DNA from 2 places in the Exiguobacterium sp. ZWU0009 genome. Region 2 is predicted to be linked to the other one. Evidence: riboswitches for the same ligand, from Rfam matches in the RefSeq annotation. Region 2 holds a riboswitch; the other holds the start of a gene.
What was found. Region 2 has a riboswitch for FMN ahead of ribD (bifunctional diaminohydroxyphosphoribosylaminopyrimidine deaminase/5-amino-6-(5-phosphoribosylamino)uracil reductase RibD). Riboswitches for the same ligand answer to the same signal wherever they lie in the genome.

Region 1 (10,375 bases), 440 kb from region 2:
GTCAACACGTAGCGTCCGACTTTTCCTTCAAACGCGTCGACCGCGAGCTTTGCTTGATACGGCGTGAAACAGATATTGTCATAAATGACATCCCAGTGCTGTTGGCTCAAGTCCTTCATCGTACTACTCGACGTCCGATCCCCTTTAAAGAATGTCAAGCCCTTTGCGACCGGTGGAGTATGCTCACCGCGTGTGACGATCGTCACATCATCCCCCGAATCGGCTAACCGAATCGCTAAGCGTCGTCCGAAATAGCGTGTTCCCCCGAAGATCAATACTTTTCTCATCTTGAAGCCCTCCCTTTTCGTAGTAGCATTCACTCTCTTAATATTTCGAGTCAATGGAACAGGTCTCCTGTAGAAGGCAATAAAAAAATCGTGGACATCGTCCACGATTGGATTCATTAACAGCCACCCGGTGTCCCGGCATTCGTTGCCGTCCGGAACGATGTCCCGCAACCGCATGTTGCGATAGCATTCGGATTCGTGATCGTAAATCCGCCGCCGAGCATCGACTGCTTATAATCGATTTCCAGTCCTTTGACGACCGGATAATCTTTTTCGTCCACGATGACGGTCACGCCGTGCTGTTCGAAAACGAGATCCGTTTCTTTCTGTTGATCGAATCCCATTCCGTACGACAGACCACTACATCCACCACCTTGGACGAGCATCCGAAGATTCCGTTCATCTGCTGGTGCCTGCGCCATCATGTCCTGGACTTGTAACGCTGCTGCCTCCGTTAAATGGATCATGTCATCACCTTCCTTTTCTTTAGTATACGCAACTTTTGGGCGAATCGAAACCTAGTTGCTTGAAACTATCTTGAATTCGTTGTATAAATGGTATGTACAATAAAATAATCGTTCCATCTTCAGGGCAGGGTGAAATTCCCGACCGGCGGTAAACAACTCTTCTTGAGTTGAAGCCCGCGAGCGAATAGGGCGCTATTTGCTGATTCTGTGTAATTCAGGAGCCGACAGTATAGTCTGGATGGGAGAAGATGGCGGCATGAGTTTGAATTTGATCGATTTTTGCAACAATCGATTAGGTTTATTTAATGCGGACTTCTCCCCTGTTGATCTCATCAATAGGGGTTTCTTTATGGTCGCAGTCATGCCAATACTTCATCGAGAGGAACGAGCAAAAGGAGACAATACTCGTATGAAACGCACACAAAAAATGGTCACTCTGTCAATGTTAGGTTCAATCTCGTTTGTTCTTATGCTAATCAATTTTCCACTACCGTTCTTACCGAACTATCTGAAGATCGACTTCAGTGATGTTCCTGCTCTCGTCGCAGCGATCATGTTCTCACCGGTTGCAGGCGTCATCGTCGAAGCATTGAAGAACGTGTTGTACTATATCTTCCGCGGAAGTGGTGTTCCGGTCGGAGAATTCGCGAACTTTGCTGCAGGCGTCGCATTCGTACTTCCTGTCAGCTGGTTCTACCACAAAAAGAAATCAACACAAGGTCTCGCAACTGGCCTCGTCGCTGGTACGATCACGATGGCACTTGGTCTTGCGATCCTCAACTATATCTTGATCCTGCCAGCGTATGCATGGTTCCTCGGTATGGACTACATGGCGGATCCAGCTGTCAAATGGACAGCGATCACAGCCGGTATCTTACCGTTTAACGTTATCAAGGCGTTGTTCATCTCGGCACTCTTCATTCCACTGTTCTTGAAACTAAGACCATGGATGATGCGCCGTCAACAATCTGCCTGATCCGAAAAGCTGCGCCCGCTGACGGACACGAATCCCCTCGTTCAGATGAACGAGGGGATTTTTTGGCTGTCTTTGTTTACAGCTCGTTCTCTTCGATTTTCAGGTAAATCTTCTCGAGCAACTCTTCCGGTGTTTCGCCTACGACGGTCTCACCATCGACGAGACAAAAATGATCGAGCGAACAAATGCCACAATAGCCTAGGCAACCGTATTCGACGACATCGACATTCGGGTCACGTTCGAGTTGCTCCATGACGACCTGTGTACCAGCTGCTAAGTTACTGATACAAAATTCAATAATCGGATTCACTTTTTTTCCTCCTTCAAGCAGGAAACGACCTGCCTCATGTCGTATTATACAAGGTCAGACTGATTTAGGGGAACTAAGGGGGATTTTACGTTATGAAGCAATTGGTCGTACTCGGCGGAGGATATGGTGGAATGCGGATTTGTGAGCGGTTCAAGGACGAGGAAGTTGCCGTCACGCTCGTCGACCGTCTACCATACCACGCACTCAAAACGGAATATTACGCACTCGCAGCAGGTACATTATCAGATCGGGATGTCCGGATTGAATTTCCGGAGGGGAAACATCTTACTTATAAATATGGACATGTCATCAAAATCTCACCGGAGACGAATACGGTCCACCTGCAGGACGGATCAGAATTATTTTATGATGACTTGATCATCGCTCTCGGTTGTGAGGATAAATACCACAACATTCCGGGTGCTCAAGAGTTTACATACAGCATCCAGACACTTGAAGAATCAAGGAAGACACAGCAAGCAATTTGCGGTCTGTCACCGGGATCCGTCGTCTCGATCGTCGGTGCTGGTCTATCTGGTGTTGAACTTGCCAGTGAACTGCATGAGAGCCGGAAAGATTTAACGATCCGTCTGTTCGACCGCGGACCATCCGTCTTGTCGTTCTTATCGGACAAAGTCTCATCTTACGTTCAAGAATGGTTCGAGGAGCATGACGTAGAGGTCATCAATAATTCGAACGTCACGCTCGTCACGGCGGACGACGTGCGAAATGGCGACGATACGTATCCATCCGACTTAACGATTTGGACGGCAGGTACGCAGCCGGTCAAGGTCGTTCGTGATCTCGGCTTTGCTGCAGACAGTGGCGGTCGGATCAAATTGACGGCACATCATCACGTACCGGAATACGATAATGTCTTTGTCATCGGCGATTGTGCCAGCTTGCCGTATGCACCAAGTGGTCAACTTGCAGAACATCAAGCAGAACAAGTCGTTGACGTCTTGCAAGCGAAATGGCAAGGGAAGAAATTGCCGAAGCTGCCAGAAATCAAACTGCGTGGGATGCTCGGCTCGCTCGGAAAATCAGATGGTTTTGGGATCGTCATGGGCAAACAAGCACTGACGGGGAAAGTCCCACGTCTCTTGAAGTCCGGTGTCTTATGGAAACACAAAAAGATTAAATGAGCAAAAGAGGTGTCCCGAGCTTCGGGATACCTCTTCTTCGTTCACCCCGTCTGACTTAACTTCGCATCGATCGCCGCCGTGATCGTCTTCAGCTTGACGTACCCCTCGTCAATCATCTCATCATCAAGCACGATCAATGGATAAAAATAGACATCCTCTTTTAAGGCTTCCGTCCATTGATCCGCTGTCGCTGTCTCGAAATCGACATAGCGTAGCGTCATCGCTTGCTCATATTTCCGTCCGAGGACGGCTTGGAGCCAACTGAACGTCTCTTCCGAGCTGGGTGCCCCGACACAACTCGGACAAGTGACCGCTGTTCCGTAGACCGTGATTTCCATCTTGAAGTCCCCCTTTTCAATTCTCTCCTCTTTAGTATACAAGTTTTCCAGATTGAGAACATTTTTCAACCCTGTTACAATGAAATTATACGAAAGGATGTGTTTACGCATGGAAATGTTTGATCAAGTGAATGAAGTTCTTGAAAAATTGCGTCCGTTCCTTCTTCGTGATGGAGGAGACGTTGAACTCGTAGATGTAGAAGACGGAATCGTAAAACTCCGTTTGATGGGAGCTTGTGGTAGCTGCCCAAGTTCAACAATCACATTGAAGGCCGGTATCGAACGTGCCCTTCTTGAAGAAGTCGCTGGCGTCGTTGAAGTCGAACAAGTCTTCTAATACATGAAATCCCGAACGAATTCTCGTTCGGGATTTTTTGATTCATAGAATCCATTCGGCTAACGTATCGACCATATATGTCGGTTGACGATCCTGACCTTGAATGAAGACGGGTGTATGGACGCCAGAATTGACGTGCATCGTCCGGATGCCTCCATTGATTCCGAACAGAATATCCGTATGGTAGTTATCCCCGACCATGATGACGTCTTCTTTCGATAGACCAATCATCTCCGTTGCGATATCGACCATGACCGGTTCCGGTTTACCGATGAAGAACGGTTCCTTCTCCGTCGTCACGCGTAGGACGGACGTCAAGGCACCGTTTCCTGGTAAGAAACCGCGTTCTGTCGGAATGGCGATGTCACCATTCGTCGAGATGAAACGAGCACCGGCACGAATCGCAAGGGCACCGACAGCGAGTTTTTCATACGTGATCTGACGGTCGAGACCGATGACGACGTAGTCTGCCGCTTCGGTTGCGACGACGTCTAACCCTTCCCGTTCAAGCGCATCAATCAGTCCTGTTTCTCCGATGGCATAGACGCGCGCTTTCGGTGACAGATCAGCGATATAACGACCAGTCGCCATCGCACTCGTTAAGACGTGCTTCGCATCAGAATGAACACCCATCCCGCGTAATTTCTCTGCCACGGCTTCTGCCGTCATCGACGCATTATTCGTCACGAACAAATACGGAATGCCTTCTGCTTGCAGACGATTGACGAAATCGACCGCTTCTTTTACCGGTTCCGTTCCGTTGTACATCGTTCCATCTAAATCAAATAAATAGCCTTTTGCCTTCATCCTGACTCACTCCTCGTTTGGTAAAAATGCAGACACCGGTCCGAGTTCTGTCTCGATATACCGGCGAATCGCTTCTGGGAAACGACGTAGTTCTGCTTCCTCTGTCTCTAGTACCGCCCGAATCTCCGCCATACTCGATTGTGTGAATGACCGGACGATCAACGTACGTAATGCAACAAGCTTCTTCAGACTCGTCGCGAGCGGTCCATCGATCACCTTCTCATCTTCTAAAATGAGGATGATATCTTCATAACTTCCCGGATCCCGCATGATGAATCCATCAATCATACTGTTTCCGATGTCGATGACACTCTCGATGACTAAAAAACCGATTCGCTCCATAGCCAGTGCTGTCGTCACCGGATCCCCCGTAACTTCCTTACTTTGTCGAAGTGCCGTCTCATAACAGACGACCGTCTCTTCGATTTTTTGACGATTGACGAAATACATCTTCATTCCCCCTCACATCCTCCATTTTATCGTTATCCGGCAATCCTGAAAAGCAGAAAGGTCATTTGCATCACATTCCCCAATGTGTTATCCTCAATTTAGATTTTTGCTGAAAATAGTATGTCACATTGGTGACGTGGAGGTTATATACATGGAACGGGAACTCGCACTGGAAATCGTACGCGCTACGGAAGCAGCAGCACTAGCTTCTGCTCAATGGATTGGTCGCGGCAAGAAAAATGAAGCGGATGATGCAGCAACGACTGCAATGCGCGAAGTCTTGAACACGGTCAACATGAACGGAACGGTCGTCATCGGTGAAGGCGAACTCGACGAAGCACCGATGCTTTTCATCGGCGAACGTGTCGGAACAGCAAACGGTCCAATCGTTGACATCGCTGTCGACCCACTCGAAGGTACGAACATCGTTGCCAAAGGTCTCGGTAATGCGATGGTCGTCATCGCCGTCGCCGATCAAGGTGCCCTGCTCCACGCACCCGATATGTATATGGATAAATTAACAGTTGGACCAAACTTAAAAGGGCACGTCTCGCTCGACGATCCACTTGAAGTCATTATTGAAAAAGCAGCTCAATACAACAATAAACGGATTGAGGACGTCACGGTCATCATGCAGGATCGCCCGCGTCACGATCACTTCCGCGAAGCTGCAATGCGAATGGGCGCACGGGTTCGTCTGTTTGAAGACGGTGATGTCTCAGCTGGAATCGCACCACTCTCTCCTGCGACAGGAATCGATATCTTCATCGGCACAGGCGGTGCGCCTGAAGGTGTCATCACGGCTGCTGCGGTCAAAGCGATGGGTGGCGACATGCAAGCCCGCTTACACCCGATGAACGAAGAAGAAACCGCTCGCGTCATCCGGATGGGACTTGAAGATCCGCTTCAACTCTTAACACTCGACGACCTGATCAAAAGCGACGACTGCATTTTTGCTGCAACAGGCGTCACGACAGGCGAAATGCTCGATGGCGTGAAGTTCTTGACGGATGATATCGTTGAAACGACATCCCTCGTCATGCGTTCGAAAACACGGACAATCCGAAAAGTTATCGCCGAGCATAGCTTATCTCGTAAACCGTACTTGCAAAAAGTCCCCCAAACCCTTTAATCTGAAACAGACGTTAGGGAAATGAGGGAAGCTTGATGATGGAAGAACGTGATTTTTTATATGATGATGTCGAACAAACGAAGACACGCTTCGTCAGTTGGATTGGAGAAGCAAGCCGGTTTGATCTCGCCATCACGCATTCGGAACATTTTTACGGTAAGATTCTCGTCTTGAATCTTCTATCGAATCGGTTTGCAATCATTGGTGCGGATGATTTCGATGAACCAGGCTACATCGCGACGGCGTTTGACGTCGAAGACGATGCGGCAACGGAACTCGAGATGTATCTGCGCGCTTATATCGGTCTATGAAAACAGCCTTCGTCCGCGGACGAAGGCTGTTTGTCTTATAAGAGACGATCGTTTCGTTCATTTAGTGTGTTTGGTCCGCTAAAGACATTCGTATTGTCTGACTCGTCATGGGCACGGCGTTCTGAATGCTGATCCGCTTCATCACCGACGAGCAATACGAATTGACCACTTTCGACCGCGTGATTCGCACGATCGACGTCTTCCTTCGTCAAGCCACTTCCATGAATCGCGTCTCCATGAGAAGCTGTGTCATCTTTTTTGAAGATGCTCTTGATTTCCTGCCAGAGATTACGATGATCTTCCTGCGACAAACGTGTTGACGTCTGTTGGTTGTTTAGATCCGCCAATTCCTCGATTTGTTCAAGATCGTATTTGTCGTGTGCTAAAACTTTTAAATCAGTCGAGACGACACCGGCAACACGGAGATCGTGCACGGCACTAACAACTTCTGGTACGGATGAGTAAATTCCAACGATTCGCATGGATAGTTCCCCCTATTAGGTACGTGATACTTATAGTAATAGCCGAATTCCGTCCACTAGAAACGCTTTTCTGTATGACAGTTTGATTACTCGCCTTCCGTCTTCTCTGGTGCAGGTGCGAACTTCCGTTTCAACTTCAACGTATTGGATGAAGAACCGTCGAAGCGAGGTGGTGCTTCTTCTCCTTCTACCAATCCGATCTTCTTGACGATGAAGTAGGCACATCCGAAGTTACAGTATTCGTAGAGATAATCCGCCACATGCGAAATCTTCGTATCAAATGTTGCTTTCTCGTGTTGATCCTCATAGAAGCCACGTAGCCGTAATTGACCGTGCCCCCAGTCCCCGACGATATAATCATATTTCTCAAGGACATCGCTAAAACGACCGATGAAGGCTTCCTCATTAAAACCTTCGCGTTTCTCTTCGACGACCTCATAACGTTCCCGATTGACTTGTATCATTATTCCCACCTCCTGCTGTTCTTATCATAGCATATTCCATTTCGCCTGGCAGACGAAAAACCGTCCGAGCAACTGCTCGAACGGTTTTTGATCATTAGTCGATCGGAAGTGCTGTTTTATTCTTTTTCGCTGCGTTAACTTGCTCATCCGCGTGGTACGACGAACGAACGAGTGGACCTGCCTCACAGTGCGAGAACCCTTTGCTGAGGGCAATCTGCTTCAGTTCAGCAAACTCTTGTGGTGTATAGTATTTGATGACGTCGAGGTGTTTTTTCGTTGGTTGGAGATACTGACCGATCGTCATGATATCGACGTTATTCGCACGGAGATCATCCATCGTTTCAAGAATCTCTTCCCATGTCTCACCAAGACCAAGCATCAAGCTCGACTTCGTTGGAATTTCAGGTGCGAGTTCCTTCGAACGACGAAGGAATTCAAGCGTCCGGTCGTAAGTGGCTTTCGCACGAACGGTCGGTGTTAGACGGCGGACCGTCTCGATGTTGTGGTTCATGATGTCTGGCTGTGCATCAATCAGCGTTTTTAATGCTTCGAAGTTCCCTCCCATATCTGAAGGCAAGACTTCGATTGATGTTTCTGGATTCATCCGACGGACTTCACGAACCGTCTCCGCATAAACGCCTGCTCCGAAATCATTCAGATCGTCGCGTGCGACCGCTGTGATGACCGCGTGCTTCAAGTTCATCAAACGGACGGATTCCGCGACACGTTTTGGTTCTTCGAGATCAAGTTCGTTTGGACGTCCTGTCGTCACGGCGCAAAAACGGCACGCACGTGTGCAGATACTTCCGAGAATCATGAACGTCGCCGTCCGGCGTACCGCCCAACACTCGTGGATATTCGGACACTTTGCTTCCTCACAGACAGTATGTAGCTTTTTCTCGCGCATCATACTTTTTAATTCTGTGTAGGTTTCATTCGTATTCAGCTTGATTTTCAACCATTCCGGTTTACGTTGGATTTCTCCGCGTCCCATGGTTTCGCTTCCCCCTTCATCCCCAAAAAGTCAATTAATGTCTGCTTTAGTATAACAAACAATCAGCGTTTGCGAACATGCAATTCATTATATTCCGACTTCTCCGATAAGCGTTCGAACAACAAATCCCGTAACAATTCCGGCATGAAGTATTCTTTTGGCATCTCTTTGATTGCTGGGAAGAGTGGACCGAACGTGAACATATCCGGCAATACGACCGTGTAGTTTCGCGTTGGCTCAAGCGGTTGATGTGCCGCCAAACCAGCATAATGCATCCGCCCCATCAACTTACCTCGGAAACCGAGACCACGAACCTTCAGTTGTTCGAACTGATCTGTCTTGACTTCATCGAGGAAGGTTTGGACTTCCGCACCAGTCATCGTCACCTTACAAGGATTGATCGGATGCGGACAGAGTCGATGTAAATCAAAGGCAGAGACAGGACCTGGCGGAAGTGACCCAAGCAGAATACCGGCTGGAATACATGCGATATCAGCGTCACACCAGTCGCGCATCGTCTCGACGAGCAATTGTGAGAACGGCGACTCACTGAACCAATCATTGGCTAGACCCGCTGTCTCGCCAATCGGCTCCTTCATCTGTTGTTCTGCGAGATACTGTTCCCGGTCGAGTAGTTTCGCTGTCGCTTCATCTTCGACGTAATCGTGTAAGGAGTGAAGAACCGCTTCCTTCTCACCCGTATCCGTATTCATGTAGATCTCACCTGCATATTGACCGTGTTTCCCCGCTTGCGTGATCAAGACACCGTTCTTGACGACACCGTCATCGAGGACATGATGCGTATGCGCACCAATGATTAAATCGAGCTCCGGAAAACGCATTGCCAGTTCTTCGTCTTGATAAAAACCAAGGTGACTTAAACAAATCAAGACGTCAACTTCTTGACGCAACCGCTCGATTTCACGCGCTGCGACGTCAAACGGTTCTTCGATCGTCCAACCAAGTAAACCGTAAAGTTCGATATAAGGTGCCGTCAGACCGAAGACACCGACTTTACCGGTCGGTAATTCGTGAATGACACCTTGCTTCGCAAACGGTGCTTCTAAATTCGAGACGAGAACCGGAAAGTCCGCTTCCGTGTAGAGATCTGCTAACCAGTCGTGTGGAAAGGTGATGCCTTCATTGTTCCCGATCGTCACGGCAGTTGGCATCAACGCATTCAATAGATGTGTATTGATCTTTCCTTTTGTCGCTTCCGTCGCTGGATCGACGCGGTCAGCATGATCGCCGAGATCAAAAACGAGCGAATCATACGTCCGGTGTTCCTTGACGAAGGACATGTAGCGAGGCCACATGTCGAAGTGTGAGTGCAAATCATTATAGTGAATGATGTGTAACTTCATGCAGAAGCCCCCCTTGATGATTTAAAACAAAGAGATTTGTCGCGGCGCGAGTTCATAGTCGAGATCGAGAATCTCGATTAATCGTTTCGCATTCGGGGCAGCATCTCCTGCTGAGTTGTTATTGAAGAAAACATAGACATCCTTTGCTTCCGCCGCCACGTTTCGGACGTGACTTGCGAGTTCCTGTAACTCGTCTTCCGAGTAACGGTAGAGACAGCGGACTTTACGCCAATCGTCACTACTTTGACCTGGTTTCTTTAACCAGCCGGCTTTATTTCGTCCGTGGAGACGAATGAATGCCGTCTCCTGCGTCACGACTGGTACGAACGGTACGGAACCGTCTTCCGTCTGCGGTTCATCACAAATCGTATGAATGAACTGATGTTCCTTCAGAAAACGGAGTGTCCGCTCACGATAAGCATCTGAATACCACGATGGATTTCGGAATTCGATTGCGACTGGCAGTCCGGCAAGTGATTTTCGGATCGTTTGCAAATACTCTAAGTGCAGT
Region 2 (10,375 bases):
GAACGAGGAATTCTTTGCTTCGCGGCTCCATGCGGAACGTCTGACGGCTGAAGGATTTACGGTAGAACTTGGTGTCGCGGGGCACGATACAGCATTTTTCGCGAAGAAGTCGAGCGACCGATCAGGCGCAACGATTGCCTTTCTGGCAGAATACGATGCGTTGCCAGGCATCGGGCACGCATGCGGTCATAATATCATCGGTACGACGAGTGTTGCGGCAGCGATCGCACTTAGTAAAGTGCTCGATGAAGTCGGTGGAAGTGTCGTCGTGCTGGGAACACCGGCCGAAGAAGGTGGACCGAACGGTAGTGCGAAAGGTAGTTTCGTCAAACATCAGTTGCTGGAAGGAATCGATGCAGCCTTAATGGTCCATCCGTCCGGACAAACACGGATCACGGGTTCTTCGCTTGCAGTCGATCCGCTCGACTTTGCCTTTACTGGTCGTCCGGCGCATGCTGCGGCGTCACCGGAAGAAGGCATCAATGCTCTCGACGCGGTCATCCAACTCTTCAACGGCATCAATGCCTTACGTCAGCAGTTACCGGACGATGTCCGGATCCACGGAATCATCACGCATGGTGGCGATGCACCGAACATCATCCCGGAATACGCAAAAGCACGTTTCTTCATCCGGGCGACGACACGGGAACGACTGAATGCCGTCACGGAAAAAGTCAAAGCCGTTGCTGAAGGCGCGGCACTCGCGACCGGGGCGACGCTTGACGTCATCGCTTTCCAAAATGAAGTCGATAACCTCGTCTTCAACCGGGCGTTCGACCGTCTGTTCCAAGAAGAAGCAGAGGCGCTCGGCGAAATCGTTCACTTGGACGAACGCCCGGGTCTTGGCTCGACGGATGCCGGTAACATCAGTCAAGTCATCCCGACAATCCATCCGTATATCAAGATTGGACCAGATGATCTCGTCGCCCATACGGAAGCGTTCAAAGAAGCGGCACGTTCAGAAGCAGGAGATGAAGCATTAATCACGGGGGCAAAAATCCTCGCTCGGACAGCACTTCGTGTCCTTGCGGATGAACGGACGCGCGGGGCGATTGCTCAAGAATTCCACGACCGGAAGAACGGGTATTTGTAAGCGGAAAACAACGACTGGACACACTGTTATCAGGTGATCCAGTCGTTTTTGCGATGTAGTCGATGACGAATTGGTGAGAGATGACAGAACTGGAGCGAAATCAAAAAAGAGACAAGACAGAAGCATTTGCGCTTTGTTTTCTTGAAAAAGATATGCTAGGCTAAAGTTGTATAACTCAATAATCCAGTTCTTCGGGGTAGGGTGAAAATCCCAACCGGCGGTGATGCGATCAATCGATCGACGAGCCCGCGACCCATGATGTACGCATCATGGCTGACTTGGTGAGATTCCAGGGCCGACGGTAAAGTCCGGATGGGAGAAGAACGAAACGACGCGATTCAAGCTGTTTTCTGAAAAAATGTTTTCAGGAGACGGTCTCTTTCTGCATGAAAAAATGCAGGGAGCGAACCGTGTATTTCGTGAACCCTTCTATACAGACGCCCCTTTTTCAAGGGGCGTCTTTTTTTCATTTGAAAGGAGTGAACGCGATGTCACAGATGATGAGTTATGCCATGCAATTAGCACATATGTTACACGGACAAACAAGTCCGAATCCAAGTGTCGGCTGTGTCATCGTCAAACAAGGACGCATCATTGGCTTTGGTGCACATCGGTTTGCCGGTGGTCCGCACGCGGAAGTCGAAGCCTTGCGAATGGCAGGAGAAGCCGCCCGTGGTGCTGATCTCTACGTGACGCTTGAGCCGTGCAATCATCACGGTAAGACACCACCATGCACGGAAGCGATTCTACAAGCCGGAATCAAACGGGTCTTCGTCGCAACGGAAGACAAACATGCGATCGTCGCCGGTTCAGGAATCAAACGCCTACAAGACGCGGGACTCGAAGTCGAGGTCGGCTTGTTACGACATGAGGCAGAAGCTCTCTACACGGAATTCTGGAAGACGATCGAACGAAAACGTCCGACCGTGACCGTCAAAATCGCTCAGACGATGAACGGGATCGCAGCGACAGGTGAACAACGCTGGATCACGTCAGAAGAAGCACGCGAGAACGGTCGCGCCCTGCGCGGACGCCACGATGCAATCCTCGTCGGCAGTGAGACGGTCCTTATCGATGATCCGGCACTGACATTACGCGCGGCGTCAGGCATCGAACCGATTCGAGTAATCGTCGATCGCCGTGGTCGGGTCCCGGAGACGGCGCAAGTCTTCCACGATGGTAAAAATCCAACCTACTGGCTGACGAGTGTTCCGCGGGTCAGTCATGATCAAGTGACAGTCCTCGTCGGTGAATATGAGACGCCAGAAGCGATTTTGAAACGCTTATACGAACAAGACATCCGCAGTGTCTTGATTGAAGGTGGACCAACGATTCAAGCCGCTTTCCTTGAGGCGGATCTCGTCGATCGGCTTGAAGTCTATCAAGCCCCATCGATTTTTGAAGGCAATGCCTGGAACAGTCAACACGATATCGAAGATCGGTTTCAAATCGACCAAATCGAAACGGTCGGACCGGATCTCCATCTGACGTACATCCGAAAGGAGGAGACGACATGTTCACCGGATTGATTGAAGAAGTCGGGACCTTAAAACGAAAGATTCCGCGACCGAATGGATTAGCGCTTGAAATTGAAGCGCACCGGGTGCTCGAAGGAACGAAGATTGGTGACAGCATCGCCGTCGACGGGATTTGTTTGACCGTCACGTCGATGAGCCCGACTGGTTTTACGGCCGATGCCGTCCATGACACGATTCGGTCAACAGCCCTCGGCACGTACCGGGTCGGCAGCCCGTTGCAACTTGAACGGGCGATGCCAGCAGACGGTCGCTTCGGCGGTCATTTCGTCAGTGGACATATCGACGGCACAGCACGGCTGATTAGTCGGCGACCGGATGGAGAAGCGATGGTCTATACGTTTGATGTCGGATCGTGGCAAAAGTATTGTATTCCAAAAGGCTCGATCGCAATCAACGGCACGAGCCTGACGTTGCAACGCGTCACGCCGGAAACAATCTCGATTTCATTAATTCCGCACTCACGTCAAGTGACGACGTTTGATCGATTGGCAAGCGGTGCAGTCGTCAATATCGAGTGTGACATGATGGCGAAACATCTCTATCATTTCACGCAGCATGAGAAGCAGACGGACTGGGCAGCATTCTTAGGAGGCGACATGTAATGAATGGATTCGACTTGATTGAAGACGCAATAGAAGATTTGAAGAACGGACGACCGATCATCGTCTGTGATGATGAGGACCGTGAGAATGAGGGCGATCTCGTCATGCTCGCGGAACACGCGACACCAGAAAACATCAACTTCATGATCACGCATGGAAAAGGACTCGTCTGCGTACCAGTCAGTCCGCGGATTGCACAACGACTCGAACTTGCTCCGATGACAGCGAATAATACGGACCCACATGGGACGGCATTCACACTCAGTATCGATCATGAAGACGCGAAAACCGGTATCAGCGCTGAAGAACGGTCGCTAACGATCCAGCGGATGCTAATCGATGGACCGGAACGGTTTAAACGACCAGGTCATATCTTCCCGTTGATCGCAAAAGAAGGCGGTGTCCGGGAACGACGCGGACATACGGAAGCGGGCGTTGATCTTGCCCGTCTTGCCGGCAGCGATGAGATCGCCGTCATCTGTGAAATCATCAAGGAAGACGGCACGATGGCACGTGTGGATGATCTACTTCTCTATAAGGAAGAACACGGTTTAAAACTGATTACGATCGAAGCACTCGTCGCGTACCTCGAGCGTCCATTGACGCGGGAAGCGGAAGTATTACTTCCGACGACGTTCGGAGCTTTCCGGATGATCGGCTATACGACGCAAGACGATAAAGAACACGTCGCTGTCTTGTCGGGTGAAGCGCACGACGGCATGCTCGTCCGGCTGCACTCGGAATGCCTGACGGGGGACGTCTTCGGTTCGAAGCGTTGCGATTGTGGACCGCAACTCGATGCGGCACTCGAACGGATCGAACGAGAAGGTGGAGCCGTCTTGTATTTACGTCAGGAAGGACGCGGCATCGGTCTGATGGCGAAGTTAAAAGCGTACGAGTTACAAGAACAAGGACTTGATACAGTCGAAGCGAACCATGCACTCGGTTATCCGACGGACATGCGTGACTATACGGTCGCGGCCAACATGTTGCGCGATCTAGGCGTGACGAAGATCCGCTTGATGACGAATAATCCGGATAAACAACGGGTGCTCGAACAAGAAGGGATCGAAGTCATCGAACGTGTACCCCATCAAGTACCGGCTGAACCAGAAAATCAGCGCTATCTGAAAACAAAACAAACGAAACTCGGGCACTGGCTCGACATCCAAGGAGGACACACATCATGATCTACGAAGGTTTCTTAACAGGAGAAGGACTACGCGTCGCAATCGTCGCAGCACGTTTTAACGAATTGATCACATCAAAACTCGTCGGTGGAGCAAACGACGCTTTCCGCCGCCACGGTGTTGCAGCGGATGCTGTCGATACAGCGTGGGTTCCTGGGGCATTTGAGATTCCACTCGTCGCGGAAAAGTTAGCGAAAAGCGGCAAGTATGACGCAGTCATCACACTTGGCGCCGTCATCCGTGGGGCGACGTCACACTATGATTACGTCTGTAACGAAGTCGCGAAAGGTGTCGCGAATGCATCACGCGACACAGGCGTACCGATCATCTTCGGTGTCCTGACGACGGATTCGATCGAGCAAGCAGTCGAACGTGCCGGTACGAAAGCTGGGAACAAAGGTTACGAAGCAGCGGTTTCTGCAATCGAGATGGCGAATCTTTTACGGACGATTTAACAAATCAGAAACAGGCTGATGGAAGCTTCCGTCAGCCTGTTTTTTTGCAAAAATCTCACGAGCACTGAACCAAATTTCAAAAAAAGGATAGTAGATTTGAAATTTGAGGGTTCGTTTTAAAGGAGAACGGTAATGGTCTACTAAAGAAACTTTGAAACATTTTCCAATGTTTTTCGTAAATCAGGGTAACGCGTATAAAGGAGGAAATGAATATGAAGAAAACAAGGTGGGTAGCAGCCGGGATTGTCGCAGCATCGATTGGACTTGCCGGATGCCAAGATGGACAGACGGATTCAGGTAGTGGCAGCGGATCTGGTTCGAAGAAGTCGGGGGAACTCTCGAACACAGAGCTGTTAAAGAAAGCGACAGCCGCTCAAGAGGACATCAAATCGTTCCACATGGACGGAACAGTCAGCTCTAAAGCAGGTGAGATGGCGATGGATCAGAAGGTTTCAGCAGATATCATTCAAAAGCCACTCGCGATGAAGCAGACGATGACGATGAAAAATCCTGAAGACGGGAAAGACGTGACGATTGAAAGTTACATCGTTGACGATAAAATGTATCTCTCGCAAAACGGACAATGGATCGTTCAAGATGTGTCGGAGCTAGGCGAGATGGTCGAAGCGATGGAATCATCGGCATCGACGGAACAAAACTTGCAGCTCCTAAAGAAATACAAAGATAATTGGACAGCGAAAAAAGAGGGCGATGTCTATCAAATCGACGTTAAGCTGAGTGGGGATGACCTGAAAGCCTTCATGAAGGATTCACTCGAACAGACAGGACAGATGGCGCAGATGAAAGATGCGATGGATAGCATCGATTATAAAAAGATGAACTACAAGATGACGTATGACGCGAAGACGTTCTATCCGAAGTCACTCGACATGGATATGGTATTTGCGATTGAAAAAGAGACCGAGTTCAATATGAAGAACGAGTCGACATTCTCGAAATTCAATGAGATCGACGAAATCAAACTACCAGCAGAAGCAAAAGATGCGCAACCGCTCACAGGTGCCGGTCAATAAAAAACAAGCCCCTCTCTTCTGATCTGAAGACGAGGGGCTTGTCGTTTAGACTTGGAACTGGCGTAAGACCTCTTTTAGTGACTCCGCCTGTTGTTGACTGACGGAAGTCTGGTTGTGCACATCCCGGAATGCTTGAACGGAATGATTGATTTGTTCCGACATTGATTGTGTGCCTTGCGCTCCATCGTTGACGGTGACGGCGACATCATGGATGACACCGAGCATGTTTGCTGTAAGTTCCTGGAGTTGACCGGCTTGAGCGGCGAAGTGTTCCGCTGCATCACCGAATAATTGTGCGTCATTTCGATACTGAACGGAGGCGTCTTCGAATAAATCATAGTCCTTAACGACCTTCGTATCGATGAAGGAGAGCATCTCACCGGAAGCAGCGTTTAAATGTTCAACGGACTCGATGACGGAAATCGAGACGTCTTGGATTTGTTCGACGGTATCCCGGCTACTTTCAGCAAGTTTACGAATCTCATCGGCGACGACGGCGAAGCCACGACCGACTTCACCAGCGCGTGCTGCTTCAATCGAAGCGTTAAGGGACAATAGGTTTGTTTGTGCGGCGATTGAGAGAATCGCATCCGATAAGACGGAAATTTCTTTGACGGCTTTCGCACGTGTCATCGCGTCCTCGAGTTTACTTTTCGTCTCGGCAAGGATGTGATTCGCGGTCTGTTTCGCTTCTGTCGCGACGACTTGAAGCGATTCAGCACGCCCGCCGACTTCTTGTGCCCGTTTTCCATTTGCTTCTGCGCCGGAGACGATATCATGAATCGTCGCTTCCATATCGACAGCAGACGAGTTCATCTCTTCGGCAGAGGCGGCTGTCTCCTGCATACCGGCTGATAAGTTTTCGATCGTATGGGAAGTCGACGCCATATCCTGATCGAGTTCGCTGATTCGACCGGAGACGTGATGTGAGGTCGATACGACGTGGGTTGCTGTATCATCGACTTGAATGATGATCGTCCGTAAGTGGGCGATGAATTGATTCATCGACTGGGCGATTTGTCCGATTTCATCATCACGCACGACGTCGAGTTGAGCCGTCAAGTCGCCGCCTTGTGTTGCCAGTTCATGCGTTTTCGCCTGCAGTTGACGGAGTGGAACGAAGATCGAGCGTAAAATCAAGACGGTGAAGATGACACCGAGTAATCCGACGACACCGATGATCGTGAAGAGAAGGATATGAGCTGTATTGGCAGAACTTGTGATGGCATCACCATTTATTTTCGCTTGTTGATTATTGTATTTCACGATTTTCGTTAATTGATCAGAGACAGCGAAGTATGAATCACGACTCTCACCTTCATAATAGGTGACTGCTTCTTTTTGGGTTTCTGGTGTACTGAGGGCGAGAAGACGATCAGTCGTCTCATTGAAAGTTTGCCATTTTTTCGTGAGATCATTGAACAGTTCGCGATCGCTTTTTAAATAAATCGTTTTCTCGTATTTCGCGAGATTCGCGTCAACGGTCGCTAAACCGTCTTTGACACGCTTATCATAACCGGCTTTGATCTCTGGATCATTTTCTTGAATGTGTAATAATTCGACACGTCGCAAATCAGACAGTGCCGTGTTCGTTTCATGGGATAAGTTCAGACCAGGAATCCAGGAGGACGTGATGGTCTGACTCTGTTTGTCGACGTGGTCGAGCGAGAATCCGCCGTACAGTCCGACGCCAATCAAGCTTAGCAAAAGGATGGAGGACAATAAGATAAGCTTCGTTTTAATCTTCATATGATTCGCTCCTTTTTTGCAAGATGAACTATTTATTTTCTTGATTATACCTTCACAAGTAAAAAATTTACTTATTATCAAAAAAATTAAAACGTAAAATAGTTTCATGAAAAAATAGTTTGACAATTATCAGTAAATTCTGAAAAAATGGTAAGGAACTACATATCTCATAAAGGGAGGTAAGACGAATGGGAAATTCATTTAGTGAGTGGATTAGTGCGGTGTCCGATATCGTATGGGGACCACCGTTACTCATTCTGTTGGTCGGTACGGGGATTTACTTGACGATTCGCTTAGGATTCATTCAAATTACCAAACTGCCGTATGCGCTGAAGCTTGCGTTTTCAAAGCATCAGGACGATAAGTCAGAAGGTGACATCAGTCACTTTCAAGCGTTGATGACGGCACTGGCTGCGACCGTCGGTACGGGAAATATCGTCGGTGTCGCAACCGCCGTCGTCCTCGGGGGACCAGGCGCGATCGTCTGGATGTGGCTGTCCGGTCTGTTCGGGATGGCGACGAAATACGCGGAAGCGATTCTTGCCGTCAAATATCGTGTCGTTGATGAAAAAGGACAGATGGCAGGGGGACCGATGTATTACCTCGAGCGTGGACTGAAGCAGAAATGGCTCGGTGTCTTGTTTGCCGCGTTCGCTTCGATCGCTGCGTTCGGGATCGGAAACGGGGTCCAGACGAACTCGGTCGCCCTCGCGATGAAATCAACGTTTGATGTGCCACTTTACGTGACGGGGATCGTATTGATGGTACTGACGGGTGTCGTCATTCTCGGTGGGGTCAAGTCAATCGGGAAAGTCGTCAGTCTGTTCGTTCCGTTCATGATTTTCTTCTATGTCGGAAGTGGCTTGCTGATTCTCATCATGAACTATGATCTGATTCCAGGTGCGATTTCAACGATCTTCAGTAGTACGTTCTCAAACGAGGCAATCACGGGTGGGGCAATCGGGGCGGCAATTCGTTACGGTGTCGCGCGTGGTGTCTTCTCGAACGAAGCAGGACTTGGTTCAGCACCGATCGCAGCCGCTGCTGCGAAGACGGACTTCCCGGGGCGTCAAGCGCTCGTCTCGATGACGCAAGTGTTCCTCGATACATTGGTCGTCTGTTCGATCACGGGCCTGACGCTCGTCATGGGAGGGCAGCTCGATACGAAATTGGAGGGTGTTGAATTGACGACGGCGAGCTTCGAAGTCTTCCTCGGTCCTGCTGGGAAATACATCGTTACGATCGGTCTCGTCATGTTCGCTTACTCGACGGTCCTTGGGTGGTCATATTATGGGGAAAAATCGATCTATTATCTGTTTGGTCAAAAATCAATCCTACCGTACCGCATCCTGTTCGTCTTAGTCGCCGGAGCGGGTGCGATGACGACGAACTTGAACATGGTCTGGGCGATTTCCGATGTCTTCAACGGATTGATGGCGATTCCGAACTTGATTGGTTTAATTGGATTGTCTGGTGTCGTTATTGCCGAGACACGACTGTTCCGCGAACAGTTGAAACGAGAAGAAGCGAATCGGAAGGTTTCGTAGGATACATGCTCTAAAAACGAGTTCGTGTATGATGAAGTATGAGAAAAGGGAGATCACGTTCCGGGTCATGTACTCGGATGGTGATTTCCCTTTTTATTTGATCAAGAGAACAACGAGAGATGCATCACTTTTTACGATAAAGCATCAAGGATTCATAAGGACGTAACGTCAGAGTTTGACCCTCTGTCTGTATCTGCTGATAATTGTGAATCAACACCGTATAGTCCGACCCGTCACGAGGTAACGTGAACGTCGTGTCTGTTCCGTAGAAGTTCGAAACGACAAGCAACTCTTCCTCGTTCGTTACGCGTTCGTACGCCCAGAGTGACGGATCGTCTGGTGTCAACAGACGGTACGAACCATCCGTGAGCACGTCATACTGTTTACGGAGTTGAATCAATCGTTTGTAATGATGATAGACCGAGTCAGGGTTTGCGACAGCCGACTCGACATTGATCTGGTCATACGTCGGCGAGACCGGTATCCACGGATCGCTTGTACTAAAGCCACCGTTGAGTGCGTCTGACCATGGCATCGGCGTCCGCGCATTATCACGCGATTTTTGACGAATCGCAGCGAGAATCGCTTCTTCCGATATACCGTTGTTCCGAGCTTCCTGATAGGCGTTCAATGTCTCGACATCGCGGTAGTCGGACAAATCCGTGAAGTCCGGATTCGGCATGCCGATCTCTTCTCCTTGATAGATGTACGGTGTACCTTGCAAACCGTGAAGCGTCGTCGCGAGCATCTTCGCACTTTCGACGCGATACGTGACGTCATCACCAAATCGGCTGACGACGCGTGGTTGGTCATGATTGCACCAAAAAATTGCGTTCCAGGCTTGTCCGTTCATGCCGAATTGCCAGTCGGAGAAAATCTGTTTCAGTTGCTTGAAATCAAACGGTGCTGCCGTCCATTTTTCACCGTTCGGATAATCGACCTTCAAATGATGAAAGTTGAACGTCATCTTCAGTTCTTGTTCATCAAGTGATGAATAACGAAGGCAGTGTTCAAGTGACGTCGACGACATCTCACCGACGGTCAAGAGATCGTGTCCGGCAAAGACTTCTGCGTTCATCTCTTGCAAGTAGTCGTGGACGTTCGGTCCGTCCGTATAATACGAACGACCGTCTCCTGCTGGATCGTTCGGAAGACCTGGCGTTTTTG

Region 1: it holds a riboswitch for FMN, as region 2 does, so the genes downstream of both, L985_RS12920 (ECF transporter S component) here and ribD (bifunctional diaminohydroxyphosphoribosylaminopyrimidine deaminase/5-amino-6-(5-phosphoribosylamino)uracil reductase RibD) in region 2, are expected to answer to the same signal.

Annotation. Positions count from the first base shown of each region.
Region 1 is NZ_CP018057.1:2,478,131-2,488,505, forward strand. Features, by position in the region: gene L985_RS12910 (NAD-dependent epimerase/dehydratase family protein) at 1-287, opposite strand, end outside; gene L985_RS12915 (HesB/IscA family protein) at 404-754, opposite strand; FMN riboswitch at 866-1,008, shown strand; gene L985_RS12920 (ECF transporter S component) at 1,164-1,730, shown strand; gene L985_RS12925 (YuzB family protein) at 1,807-2,040, opposite strand; gene L985_RS12930 (NAD(P)/FAD-dependent oxidoreductase) at 2,133-3,185, shown strand; gene L985_RS12935 (DUF1462 family protein) at 3,227-3,523, opposite strand; gene L985_RS12940 (NifU family protein) at 3,633-3,860, shown strand; gene L985_RS12945 (TIGR01457 family HAD-type hydrolase) at 3,903-4,667, opposite strand; gene L985_RS12950 (DUF86 domain-containing protein) at 4,674-5,117, opposite strand; gene glpX (class II fructose-bisphosphatase) at 5,269-6,249, shown strand; gene L985_RS12960 (DUF3055 domain-containing protein) at 6,285-6,560, shown strand; gene L985_RS12965 (general stress protein) at 6,596-7,042, opposite strand; gene L985_RS12970 (YutD family protein) at 7,129-7,506, opposite strand; gene lipA (lipoyl synthase) at 7,601-8,500, opposite strand; gene L985_RS12980 (bifunctional metallophosphatase/5'-nucleotidase) at 8,563-9,864, opposite strand; gene L985_RS12985 (DUF72 domain-containing protein) at 9,886-10,375, opposite strand, start outside.
Region 2 is NZ_CP018057.1:2,916,677-2,927,051, reverse strand. Features, by position in the region: gene L985_RS15070 (M20 family metallopeptidase) at 1-1,093, shown strand, start outside; FMN riboswitch at 1,277-1,421, shown strand; gene ribD (bifunctional diaminohydroxyphosphoribosylaminopyrimidine deaminase/5-amino-6-(5-phosphoribosylamino)uracil reductase RibD) at 1,582-2,622, shown strand; gene ribE (riboflavin synthase) at 2,607-3,233, shown strand; gene ribA (GTP cyclohydrolase II) at 3,233-4,423, shown strand; gene ribH (6,7-dimethyl-8-ribityllumazine synthase) at 4,420-4,878, shown strand; gene L985_RS15045 (DUF6612 family protein) at 5,091-5,912, shown strand; gene L985_RS15040 (methyl-accepting chemotaxis protein) at 5,958-7,661, opposite strand; gene L985_RS15035 (alanine/glycine:cation symporter family protein) at 7,850-9,208, shown strand; gene treC (alpha,alpha-phosphotrehalase) at 9,333-10,375, opposite strand, start outside.